Regions from separate parts of the Peribacillus sp. FSL P2-0133 genome, predicted to be linked through region 2. Evidence: predicted binding sites of a transcription regulator. Region 2 holds the regulator's gene; each other region holds the start of a gene.
The links. Region 2 encodes Rex, which represses fermentation and respiration genes when NADH is low (regulators of the CRP and FNR family bind a similar motif). Its sites were predicted from a motif close to TTGTGAAATATTTCACAA; they were not measured.
Positions count from the first base shown of each region.

Region 1 (4,201 bases), 1.2 Mb from region 2:
TGTGATACCAGTAGTTATGATACCAGTAGCTGTGTTGCCAGTAGTTGTGCTGCCAGTAGATTATTTTCCAGTGGATTTATTGCCAGTGGAATTACTGCCAGTAGAAGTGCTACCAGTAGAAGTGCTACCGGTAGATGAACTGCCAGATGAAGCTGCTTTTCCTTTTTTCCCTTTCGGCATACAAACTCCTCCTTTAATAAGATTAATTTTATGATATGCAGTATCGTACATACTTGAGCGTCAGTTAATGACAAACGGGCTAATAAAAATTAACGGAGAGGATTTAGGAGAGTTGCCTAATCCCAGGAGATTTATAGAATGGATAAGCAACAAAATGGAGTACCGTCCATTGTTAACATCTTTCGTCAATCATTGCATCATGATCAGGCATTATAATAAATTCATGAAAAAAATGCCCTTTAATCCCGATGACCGGGAAGAAAGGGCATGTACCGCGGACATATCAATGAACTGGATGTCACGTCACGGCTATAATAAATTAATAAGCCAGGCTAAATAGGGCTTTGATGTGTGATAGATAGCGAACATTACTTGCTTCTTTCATCAATGTAGCCGGAAGGCCTTTAAGGGAAGTGTTATTGGCCCCAACGGTTGCCACCGCATCCTTACGGCCAAGGCTCGCAAGTGTACCTGAGTTTACAGGTGAAAATTCTTCAAGTTTCTTGCCTTCAAAGGCTGCATATAGGTTGTATCCAACAAGCTCACCCATTTGCCAAGCATTTTGTGCAGTAGGAGCGTATGGACGGCCGCCTTCTGGAGGGAACGCAACGGCACTGTCCCCGACAACGAATACGTCATTATGGGATTTGGATTGCAAATACTCATTAACGGTCGCTTTGCCGCGATCCACTTCAAGGCCTGATTCGCCTACGATAGGAAGAGCCGCAACTCCGCCTGTCCAAACAAGTGTATTGGCCGTTATCGTTTGTCCATCTTTCAATTCGATTTGATTTCCTTTAACACCCGTTACAGGCAGACCTGTCAAGAATTCAACGCCGCGTGCTTCCAAGCTTGTCATCGCACGTTCGATCAAGTGGTCAGGCAGGACCGGAAGGATTTTTGGACCAGCTTCTACAAGCTTGATTTTCAAGTCCTTGAAGTCCACTCCGAATTTTTTGGCGATTTTAGGGAAATGATCCACGATTTCACCGATTAACTCGACGCCCGTCAATCCGCCGCCGCCGATCACGATGGTTGCGTCCGCTTCATTATTCGTTTGTGCATATTCGCGGATGCGATCTTCGATATGTTTGTAAATCTTGTTTGCATCGTTTACGGATTTCAAGACCATGCTGTTTTCCTCAAGTCCCGGAATGCCGAAGAATCCTGTTTGGCTTCCTAAAGCAACAACCAGGGCATCATAAGATAAAGTGGAACCATTGGCAAGTTTCACTTCTTTGTTATCGACTGAGAAAGAATCCACTTTGGAAATGATAAGGTCGATATCTTTTCCTTTGAAAAGTTTTTCCAACGGAATGGAAACAGCTTGTTCAGAAATGGATCCGCCTGCAAGACGGTGCAATTCAGTGATGATTTGGTGTGTTGGAAATTGGTTCACCACTGTAACCTGTACTTCATCTTTTTTGTAATATTCACGTACGGATAAGGCAGATAGCAATCCAGCGTAACCTGCACCTAAGATGACGATTTGTTTTGACATAGTTAATCCCCCGTCCTTACTGATTGAAAGTTTATCAAATTATTTTTGGTTTTTACGTTCTGAAGAGACTTCAAGAAAAGCTTGGGCGAAACGGAAAAGTTTTTGTGCTTGAGGGTCTTTCATCATTCTTAACAGACCAAAAAGACCGATCACGTCATGATTCACTTCAGCACGATCCTTAGCTTCGATGGCAGTAACCGCAAGCCCTTTCACTGAATCGACTACAGGTGTCGCGATCTCCGAAATGGCGCTGACCGTATCGTTTTTCAAAACATCATCAGTCGCAACCGATTGAGCGAAATCATAAGACTTTGTTAAAATATTCACTAACTCAGTTAGTTTTGGTAACTGCTCAACTAAAGTGTTCAATGATTCCTGAACCTCAGGGTTTAATAATTGGTCCAGTACATCTAATTGTTTTTGGCTGGCATTAAGTTGTTCAGTTTGTGATTGGGTAATCGTTTCTGACATATCCAATTCTCCTTTGCAATAAGCATTTTGTTGATGTAAATAGAAAAACTTGTAAAATATTACACAATGTGTGGCAAGAAAAAATACTAACAAAAATGTAATAAAAGCTAAACTATAGTATATCCCTTTAGTTCCATGAAAACAGCTGATTTTTAAAAAAAGATTCATAAAATAATCTTTTCTCGCTTATTTAAGTACAGATTCTGCTGGAAGGTTCCATTCTTTACCTAAAATGGACTTTGAGGGTGTCTATCATCATCGCCTGTCATACATATTTCCATCTTGATTTGCCATCCTAAATGATGGAGGTGAAAAAATGTGACTGATTCAGAATCTAAACTTACAGACGAGAATGATGATAAGAAGCTTCATAAACTGGTTGGCAGTATGGAATATACTAAAGCACAACTATCGGAAGGCATGAATGGAATTTCTGAAGTTTACCTCAAAAACAGTGAGGAAGGCACATCGGAAACACCTGATAATGTTGTGTAAGCATAGCGAAACAGTTATGGTTCCTTAATTTTACTTATTTTTGTAAACTTCTTACCCTTGTAAGTTGTTTGACTATTCTAAAAAATACCCTTGACTTTATGGTGGATTGACGTAAGATAAAGTATATAGCCATAGTGAACAGGTAGTTTTATCTAGCAAATACTACTCTGCCATCGCCTTAAATGGACTTGGTGATTTAAAAGATGAATTCTATAATAACTGTCGAATCTAATAGACTTCGCCGCCCAGCGAAGCTAAACCTAGATCAAAAACCAGTTATATCAATGATTTTTTATTGATATGACTGGTTTTTTTTATTTCATCATTCATCTTGTCCCTTTTTTGGCCTAAGAAAATCCAGCGGCTGGCTGACACTCTTTCACCCAATTAAGCGGTGAAATGGGCACGAAGCAATGTCAAAAGGTATAAATTATTTTAAATCTTGTAGCAGGGGTGGGAATTAAATGATAGGTACGAAGCAAACTAGGCTCGCAATTGATGTAGGAGGAACATTTACGGATGTGTTCGTTTTTGATGAAAGCACGAAGGAAATTTCAATCACGAAAACGTCGTCGACTCCTCTGAATCCAGAAATCGGCATTTTGGATGGAATTGCAAAGGCGGAAATAGATTGTGAAAATATTAAAGTGTTTTCCCATGGTACAACAGTGGGCACCAATGCCTTGATTGAAAGGAAATTGCCAAAGACAGCATTGATCACATCCGCTGGATTTCGGGATGTATCGGAAATCCGCCGAGGAACCAAGCTTGAGTTATGGGATACATATGATGATGTAGCCAAACCGTATATCCAAAGAAGAGACCGTTTTGAAGTGGAAGAGCGCATCGATTTTGCAGGGAATGTCTTGACGGAAATCAATGAAGAGGAAGTACGGTCACTGGCAAGGAAACTAAAAAGACGCGGTACCGAATCAATTGCGGTTTGCTTCATGAACTCGTATGTAAATGGAAGCAATGAGGCGAAAGTGAAACGAATCATCCAGGAGGAACTCCCGGAAGTCTATATATGCATTTCAAGTGAAGTCCTTCCTGAGATTTTTGAGCATGAGCGCATGAGTACGACGATCGTCAATGCGGTTTTAGGACCGACTGTCAGCAACTATATTAAAACCCTTGAAGGTGAAATGAATAAACGGGGGTATGAAGATGACATATTAGTGCTTCACTCCGGCGGAGGGGTAATGACATCCCAAACCGTACCCCGTTATGCGGCAAGGCTGGCAAGTTCCGGAATCGCTGCAGGTGCTATTGCCAGTAAACATATCGCCCAGCTTTGCGGGTTCAATAATGCAATTGGGCTGGATATGGGAGGAACGAGCACCGATATTTCCTTGATGCATGAAGGTGATTTGCGGATTACTAAAGATTGGTATATCGAGTATGGATATCCGATTGGATTCCCAAGTATCGAAATCTTGACGATAGGAGCAGGAGGCGGAAGCTTAGCTTGGGTGGATGAAGGCGGTTCCTTACGCAATGGCCCTCAAAGTGCAGGCGCGGTTCCTGGACCTGCTTGCTATAGCAGGGGTGGCG
Region 1 is NZ_CP150254.1:4,880,168-4,884,368, reverse strand. It holds gene MKY17_RS23440 (hypothetical protein) at 1-214, shown strand, start outside; gene MKY17_RS23435 (NAD(P)/FAD-dependent oxidoreductase) at 500-1,681, opposite strand; gene MKY17_RS23430 (DUF1641 domain-containing protein) at 1,721-2,152, opposite strand; gene MKY17_RS23425 (hypothetical protein) at 2,471-2,647, shown strand; gene MKY17_RS23420 (hydantoinase/oxoprolinase family protein) at 3,112-4,201, shown strand, end outside.
Region 1: a site for Rex is predicted at 2,202-2,219, ahead of MKY17_RS23430 (DUF1641 domain-containing protein). Genes of this name have one in related genera too.

Region 2 (4,201 bases):
GGAAATGGCTTTCAATTCTGCAATTGCTGAATTGACCGCTTTCTCGATTCCTTTACGGATACCCATTGGGTTAGCACCAGCTGTTACGTTTTTAAGACCTTCACGGATCATCGCTTGTGCAAGAACCGTTGCAGTAGTTGTACCGTCACCAGCTACGTCGTTTGTTTTGCTTGCTACTTCAGCAACCAATTTCGCACCCATGTTTTCGAATGCATCTTCCAATTCGATTTCTTTAGCGATCGTCACACCGTCATTTGTGATAAGCGGTGAACCGAATTTTTTCTCAAGAACCACGTTACGACCTTTTGGTCCAAGCGTTACTTTAACTGCATCTGCAAGTGCGTCCACACCACGAAGCATGGAACGGCGAGCTTCTTCACTAAATTTAATTTCTTTAGCCATTTATAAGTACCTCCCTAAAATTTTAAGAAAATTTTCGTTCAGTTAAGTATGATGTATAATTAGCCGATAACAGCTAGAATGTCGCTTTCACGTAAAATTAAGTATTCAGTGTCTTCGTATTTAACTTCAGTACCTGCATATTTTGAGAAGATAATTAGATCGCCTTGGGCAACCTCTAAAGCAACACGTTCGCCATTTTCAAGGACACGGCCAGTACCAACTGCTACTACCTTACCTTCTTGTGGCTTTTCTTTAGCAGTATCAGGAAGAACAATACCGCTTGCAGTTTTTTCTTCAGTTTGAACTAGTTCAATAATAACGCGATCACCTAATGGTTTTAACAAGTGAAACAACCTCCTCATATTCTCTTGATAATTTGTTTCATGATTATTAGCACTCTTCATCATCGAGTGCTAACACATTTATAATATTAAATAAACCGAGCCTTTTTTGCAAGTATCTTATTGAAAATTTTTTATTAATTTCTGATAAATTATGGGTAAACTACTTTAGCATAATGATTTCCTTAACAATGTAATTGAAATGTTATGCTAGGGGTACCTTTAAGTGGTGTTCTGCCTCAATATTTGATACCATTTTGGAGTATGCGTTTATAGATTGTCCCCATATCAGGAACGTTCCGAACGGGATGGGTGACTATAAAAGGAGTTTTCATTTTTGAAAAAAGAATATTGGTTCGTCATCATCACTTATATTGCCATGCAATTATCCAGTATTGTTGGGGTACCCATTTTCATGCTGATCGGGTCTTATACTGGAATGCCGGCAGATGAACTCGAAGTGAAGTCTGCAGCATACTGGATAGTTTTCAGTTTTCTCGTTACTTTATTATTGATTCTTTTTTTAATAAGAAAAGATATGAGGGAAAAGTTGGACACGAGAAATCAAACTTCCGTTTCGTTGTCCGTATTATGGGCAATTGCAGGAGTGTTCATGGCTCTTTTTGCACAAAGCATTGCCGGCAGCATTGAACAAATGCTTGGGGTGGAGTCTGAATCTGAAAATACGCAGCAACTTATTTCACTCATTTACAAAGTCCCCATGGTCATTTTCGTCACTTCAGTAATTGGACCTATATTGGAAGAATTAATTTTCCGGAAAATCATTTTCGGATCACTTCATAAACGCCTTAACTTCTTTATTTCAGCCTTAATCAGCTCAGTTATTTTCGGCTTGGCGCATGGTGAATTTGAACATCTTCTTTTATATACGGCAATGGGCTTCACCTTTGCTTTCCTTTATGCGAAAACAGGCCGCATTCTTGTTTCCATGAGCGCACATATTGCGATGAATACGCTTGTTATCATCCTTCAAGTGGTATATCGGGAGGATATTGAGAAGATGCTAGATACTGCACAGGCCTTCATTGGAGGTTTATTATGAAACGTCAATCACCATTATTCATGGGCATCATCTATGCAGGCTTAGGAGCTCTTTTTACCGCTATCGCGATTCAAACCGTCAATTCTTCCGGATGGGGACTCTTTGCCTACATACTTGTCCTTATTGCAACTCTTGATTTTGGATCGGGATTACGCATGATTATGCTGCACTTTAAGATTAAAGCAGCACAAAAAAATAAGAAAAAATAAAAAAACGCTGCAATGATGCAGCGTTTTTTCATTCCTCCAATGCGGCTTCTTCCACTACTGGATAATGTTTCAGGAAGTAGATGAGCGACTGAAGCTCCACGGCCAGGTCAATGTGGTGAACCCTTATGGATGGAGGCACGGTCAGCCGTGCAGGTGTGAAATTCAATATTCCTTTTATATCAGCTTTGACTAGACGATCGGTTATCGTCTGGGCTACCTGTGCAGGCACTGTCAATATAGCCGCAGTAATATTATTTTCCTGCAATAGTGTATCGATTTGATCCATATGATAGATGGGCACATCAGCTATTCGCTTGCCGACCTTTTCTTCAGAAACTTCGAAAGCCATTTCAATTTTAGTATTATTATTTTTCATGAAATTGTAATTTAAAAAAGCGGTTCCTAAATTTCCTACCCCGATTAAAGCGACTTTGGTCAATTCATCCTGATCTAGTGTTTTTCTAAAGAAGGATAATAAATAATTGACATTGTAGCCGTAGCCTTTTTTCCCAAGCGCGCCAAAGTAGGAAAAATCACGGCGAATTGTGGCAGAATCCACTTTTACAGCTTCACTTAGCTCTGCCGAGGAAACTCTTTGTTTGCCTGAGGAATGTAAGTTCTTTAAAAATCGATAATACAATGGCAACCTTTTGGCTGTCGCCTGCGGTATCTTTGGGTCATGGTTCATTGTTCTTCCCCGCTTTCACACATGCTTTTCAACTTAATCTCTATCTGTTTGTTTTACTTGCCTTTTATAATCGCTACTAGACACTCCGCCTGTTTTCTCCACTAAGAATGTAGGCCCGATCACCATTCCCTTATCAATGGCCTTACACATGTCATAAACAGTCAAGGCAGTCACGGATGCAGCTGTTAACGCTTCCATTTCCACACCTGTACTCCCTTTTGTCTTAGCTTCCGTTTCAATCCTAAGCCTATATCCTTGTTCTTCTTTTTCCCAATCAAAGGCTATATTGACCCCTTGCAGAGCAATGGGATGGCACATCGGAATTATATTGGATGTATTTTTGCTGGCCATTATTCCTGCAACTTGCGCAACAGCCAGTACATCACCTTTTTTCATTTTATGGTTCGTGACCAATTCATATATTTCATCATTCAATAAAATGCTCGATTGAGCTACTGCCGTCCGGGTTGTTTCAGGCTTAGCACTCACATCAACCATTTTGGCCCTGCCCTGTTCATTAAAATGCGTTAAGTCTCCCATTTAAGTAACCCCTCCTAAATCATACACTATTATTCCACTTTATGTAACAGCTTTTGTTTCAGCTTGGAACCAAGCTGTTGCCGATAATAACTAAAATACGTTACACTAACAATAATCAATTGAGGTGAAATCTATGATTTTATTACAAATCAATCAACTATCGAAATATTATGGAGCTGAACTTATTTTATCAAATATGAAGCTCGAAGTTCAAAATAAAGATCGAATTGCACTTGTCGGCCGAAATGGCGCCGGTAAATCCACTCTGCTTAAAATCATAGCTGGGCAGCTTTCCCATGATGGCGGTGAAATAATCAAACCAAAAGGCGTCACCATCGGCTATATGGCCCAGGATACGGGATTGGAATCCGAACTGACCATTTGGGATGAGATGCTGACTGTATTCACGGATCTTATAGAGCAAGAAAAGGAACTGCGTCGCCTTGAGGCTGATATGGCCAGACCTGACATCTTTGAAAACGAAACAATTTACCAAAAAGTGCTGAATGAATACGACACTTTGATGGTGACATTCAAAGAGAAGGGCGGTTATCAATATGAAGCGGATATCCGTTCCGTATTGCATGGACTTCAGTTTGCTGACTTTGACTATTCTACCCCAATTTCCACTTTAAGCGGTGGGCAAAAAACAAGGCTTGCATTAGGGAAGCTGCTTTTAAGGAAACCGGATATATTGATTCTGGATGAGCCGACGAACCATTTGGATATCGAAACCCTCTCTTGGCTTGAACAATATTTACAAGGCTACCAGGGAGCTGTCCTTATTGTTTCCCATGACCGCTATTTTTTAGATAAAGTAGTAAACCTCGTATATGAGATTTCCCGAAATAACATGAAAAAATACCATGGTAATTATAGTTCTTACCTAGAGGGAAAAGCGGAGGATTATGAGCGGGACATGAAACTGTTCGAGAAGCAACAAGGGGAAATTGAAAAG
Region 2 is NZ_CP150254.1:300,505-304,705, reverse strand. It holds gene groL (chaperonin GroEL) at 1-402, opposite strand, end outside; gene groES (co-chaperone GroES) at 462-746, opposite strand; gene MKY17_RS01640 (CPBP family intramembrane glutamic endopeptidase) at 1,081-1,806, shown strand; gene MKY17_RS01635 (YdiK family protein) at 1,803-2,015, shown strand; gene MKY17_RS01630 (redox-sensing transcriptional repressor Rex) at 2,044-2,703, opposite strand; gene moaC (cyclic pyranopterin monophosphate synthase MoaC) at 2,737-3,243, opposite strand; gene MKY17_RS01620 (ATP-binding cassette domain-containing protein) at 3,377-4,201, shown strand, end outside.

Region 3 (4,201 bases), 1.9 Mb from region 2:
TGGTTGAAGAAAATAGGTAGATTTATACCTGCCTTCACTCCTTTCCAACTTCGTTCATCCTGTTTATTGATGATCAATTTCTCACGATTGTTGAAAGCGTGGATAGCTCCTTCATGATAAGCTCCAATACGGCTGTTATCGGTGCTGGCGATAATCGTGCCAGCATGATCAATAATGATGATTTCCTCATCAATCAGTTTCCGAACCTCATGAACCAATTTTCCTGCCACAGCTGTCAATTGCATGATATGTCCTCCTTTTTTGATTGGCCTTGAAAATATTTCGAGGCTCCCCTATGAAAAGGGAGCCTCATTCTACTTATGGAATCATCCAGGAAAGGACGCCATTTTGCAAGAAGGTAATCACACAAACAAGCAGCAATAAAAATAAACTATGTTTGAGCGTGAATCTCAATAATTCCGATTCCCTGCCCGCCAATCCAACGGCAGCACATGCAATCGCTATCGATTGGGGGGAAATCATCTTTCCGGTGACCCCTCCGGAAGAATTCGCCCCAAGTGCCAAGACCGGCTCCATCCCCACTTTAAGTGCGGTCACTTTTTGCAGACTGCCAAATAAGAGGTTGGCTGATGTATCCGAGCCGGTAATGAACACACCCAGCCAGCCGAGAACCGGTGCGAAGAACGGAAATAAATCACCCGATTTTGCAAGGGTCATCCCTAATGTTGTCGACATACCTGAAGAATTCGTTACATAGGCAAAAGCCACCACGGCAGAAATCATCAAGATTGGTTTTGCCAACTCTTTCATCGCTTCAACAAAGGTGCTATAAACGTCTTTTGCAGACATGTGTGCGATGAACTTCGTTACGATGGCAGCCAGTAAAATCGCAGTCCCGGCCGCTCCGAGCAGTTCTATTTTATAGAAAGCCGCAATCGGCAATCCATCGCTTCCGATTATCGCATTATGCAGACCTGGGACTTCGATTTGGAAGGTTAATAGTTTCCCGATTTCATTGATTCCGCCAAGCAACGCATTGTTGCCTTCATAATGCCCTGAGAGTGCCGGCTTTATTGGGTTCATCCCCCATATTGTTATGAAAAGCGTTAACAGAAGGAATGGTGACCAAGCATGGAATATTTGCCATTTCGTGTATTTTGTCTCCGCTTCTGCCGTATATAAAGGTTCGACGGCTGCTGCCGTTTCCTCGGATGCAAAGCGAAAGATCGTTTTAGGTTTCCAGAATTTAAGGAAAATTGCCAATGCAAATAGTGACACTAACGCGGAAAGGATGTCCGGTAATTCTGGCCCAAGAAAATTTGAACTTAAGTACTGTGTGATGGCAAAGGAAAATCCGGAAACCAATATTGCCGGCAAGACTTCAAGTGACCTTTTCCACCCAGTCATTATTAATATGAGATATAGCGGAATGAAAGCCGAAAGGAATGGCAATTGGCGGCCGACCATTTTTGAAATCTCCATGGCGGCTATGCCAGTCGGGCCTTCCATGGCGATGATCGGTATTCCAACCGCCCCGAATGCTACCGGAGCGGTATTCGCGATCAAACAAATCCCGGCTGCATATAGCGGGTTAAATCCAAGACCGACCAAAAGCGCGGCTGAAATGGCAACTGGTGCCCCAAATCCCGCGGCACCTTCTAAAAAGGCCCCGAAAGAAAATGCCACCAATAATGCCTGGAGGCGGCGGTCTTCCGTAAGCGAAAGCACCGAAGAACGAATGATATTGAATTGTCCGCTTTTAACAGTCATTTTGTACAAAAATACGGAAGTGATGATTATCCATCCGATTGGGAGCAGCCCATATACGGCTCCTTGTGAAGCGGACATCACTGCTTTTCCTGTAGGCATTCCATATATCAATACAGCCACTGCAAGAGCTACAAGCAACGTGGTTATACCTGCAATGTAACCTTTCATCCGTTTGATGGTAAGTGCCCAAAAAAAGTAAAAAATTGGAATGAGTGCGGCAAGAGATGATAAAACTAAATTATCGGTGATCGGCGTAAAGTTTTGTGTCCATGTCATTCATTTCGACTCCATTTTCTATAAATTTTTTAAATAATTCAGAAATCAACCGCTAATTGAAACCCCTTACATATCTGAAAATTCTAAGTCATCAGATGACTTGATGAGTACTCATTAAAATTAAATGATTAAAAATATAAAATCAAGATTTTTTTTATTTTTTGTTGATTTTTTAACCTTCTGGAAGTGTCAAAGATCATTTGTGTTATATAATATTAACCAGAGAAACTCATAGAAAATAGAGGTGCTACTACTTGGTATATAAAAAAATAAAGCCGAAAAAAATTTATGAAGAAGTCAGCGATGAACTTTATGAAATGATTCGGTCAGGCAGCCTGAAACCAGGTGAACAATTGGATTCCATTCAGCAGCTTGCGGAAAATTTCCAAGTCGGGCGCCCGGCCATCCGCGAAGCATTAAGTGCATTGAGTTCAATGGGTCTTATTGAAATAAAACAAGGTGAAGGAACATTCGTCAAAACCTTCGACCCCACCATCATGAACCATCCCTTGTCTGCCGCCCTTTTGATGGATCAAGCCAATATCAAGCATTTACTGGAAGTCCGGAAAATACTTGAGTCCGGTACGGCAGAAGTGGCAGCGAAGATGAGAACGGAAGAAAACCTTATCGAACTCAAGGAAAGTCTTTTTAATATGGAAAAGGTATCCGACGATGAAGAACTCAGTGATAAAGCAGATATCGCCTTCCATGTTGCAGTGGCAAATGCATCACAAAATGAACTGCTGATTACATTGATGAACCACGTTTCAGAATTAATGACGGAAAAGATGGGTGATATCCGCCGGATAGCGCTTTATTCCGAAGAAATGACACTTAAGCAGCTTTACCAGCAGCATGTCCGGATTCATGATGCAATCGTGGCAAAGGATGAAGATGGAGCGCGCAGTGCCATGCTGTTTCACCTTCAAAGTGTCGAGGAATCACTGGACCGGGTCATCCAAAAAAATCAGCAAAATTAGAGTTGACCATCCTTTAAATTTCAAAAATACCCTATACAAAAAAGGATTAAATTGATATATTATTTTGAAAACGATTACTTCATTTAAAAAATCTTGGAAATTGGTATATTCTCTTAACCATTTCCTTTTTCCATTTTCTAGTCATCAGATGACCTGTTAACCTATTTGGATAAGGAGGAGTTCAAATTGAAAGTTACTCTCTTTGCAACATGTTTAGTGGATTTGTTTCAATCCAATGTCGGCAAAGCGACAGTGGAGCTACTCGAGAGATTAGGCTGTGAGATCGATTTCCCGGAGTCCCAGATATGCTGCGGACAGCCCGCATATAATAGCGGGTATACGAAGGAATCGAAGGAAGCTATGAAAAAGATGATTAAAACGTTCGCGGATGCTGAATACATCGTAACCCCTTCCGGTTCCTGCGCAGCGATGTTCAAAGAATATCCGGTCCTTTTCAAAGGCGATGCCGAATGGGAAAAGAGGGCGGAATCATTAGCGGCTAAAACATATGAATTGACCCAATTCATCGTGGATGTCTTAAAAGTGACCGATGTCGGGGCGACCCTTAAGGGAAAGGCAACTTATCATACTTCATGCCATATGACACGGCTGCTTAAGGTGAAGGAAGCACCTGCCATTTTGTTAAGCCATGTCAGGGGGCTGGAAATGACACCACTTCCAGATGCCCAAAACTGCTGCGGGTTCGGGGGGACCTTTTCGGTTAAGATGGGGGACATTTCCGGGCAAATGGTCGAGGAGAAGGTCTGCAATATTGAAGCCACCGGCGCTGATTTTTTAATAGGCGGGGATGCAGGATGTTTGATGAATATCGGCGGACGGATCCAAAGGAAGGGGCAACCGGTGAGAGTGCTTCATATCGCGGAAGTCCTGAATAGTATTTAAAGAAAGCGAGGAGGGAAAAACTAATGGCTATGAAAACCAGCTCTGCCAAGTTTAAAGACCGGGTGGATGAAGGAATACATAATGATTTTATGCGATTGGCCGTATCGAGTGCCCAAGAACGATTACACGGAAGGCGTCTGACTGCCGTTGATGAATTGGGAAGCTGGGAGGATTGGCGGTCCCTTGGGGAAGAAATCCGGCAGCATGTGCTTAGTAACCTTGATTTCTATTTGCACCAGCTTGCAGAAAACGTTTCGAAAAGGGGCGGTCATGTCTTCTTCGCTGAAACCGCTGAAGAAGCAAGCGGCTAC
Region 3 is NZ_CP150254.1:4,218,008-4,222,208, forward strand. It holds gene MKY17_RS20270 (sugar diacid recognition domain-containing protein) at 1-245, opposite strand, end outside; gene MKY17_RS20275 (lactate permease LctP family transporter) at 319-2,007, opposite strand; gene MKY17_RS20280 (FadR/GntR family transcriptional regulator) at 2,262-2,987, shown strand; gene MKY17_RS20285 ((Fe-S)-binding protein) at 3,174-3,890, shown strand; gene MKY17_RS20290 (LutB/LldF family L-lactate oxidation iron-sulfur protein) at 3,914-4,201, shown strand, end outside.
Region 3: a site for Rex is predicted at 2,034-2,051, ahead of MKY17_RS20275 (lactate permease LctP family transporter). Genes of this name have one in related genera too.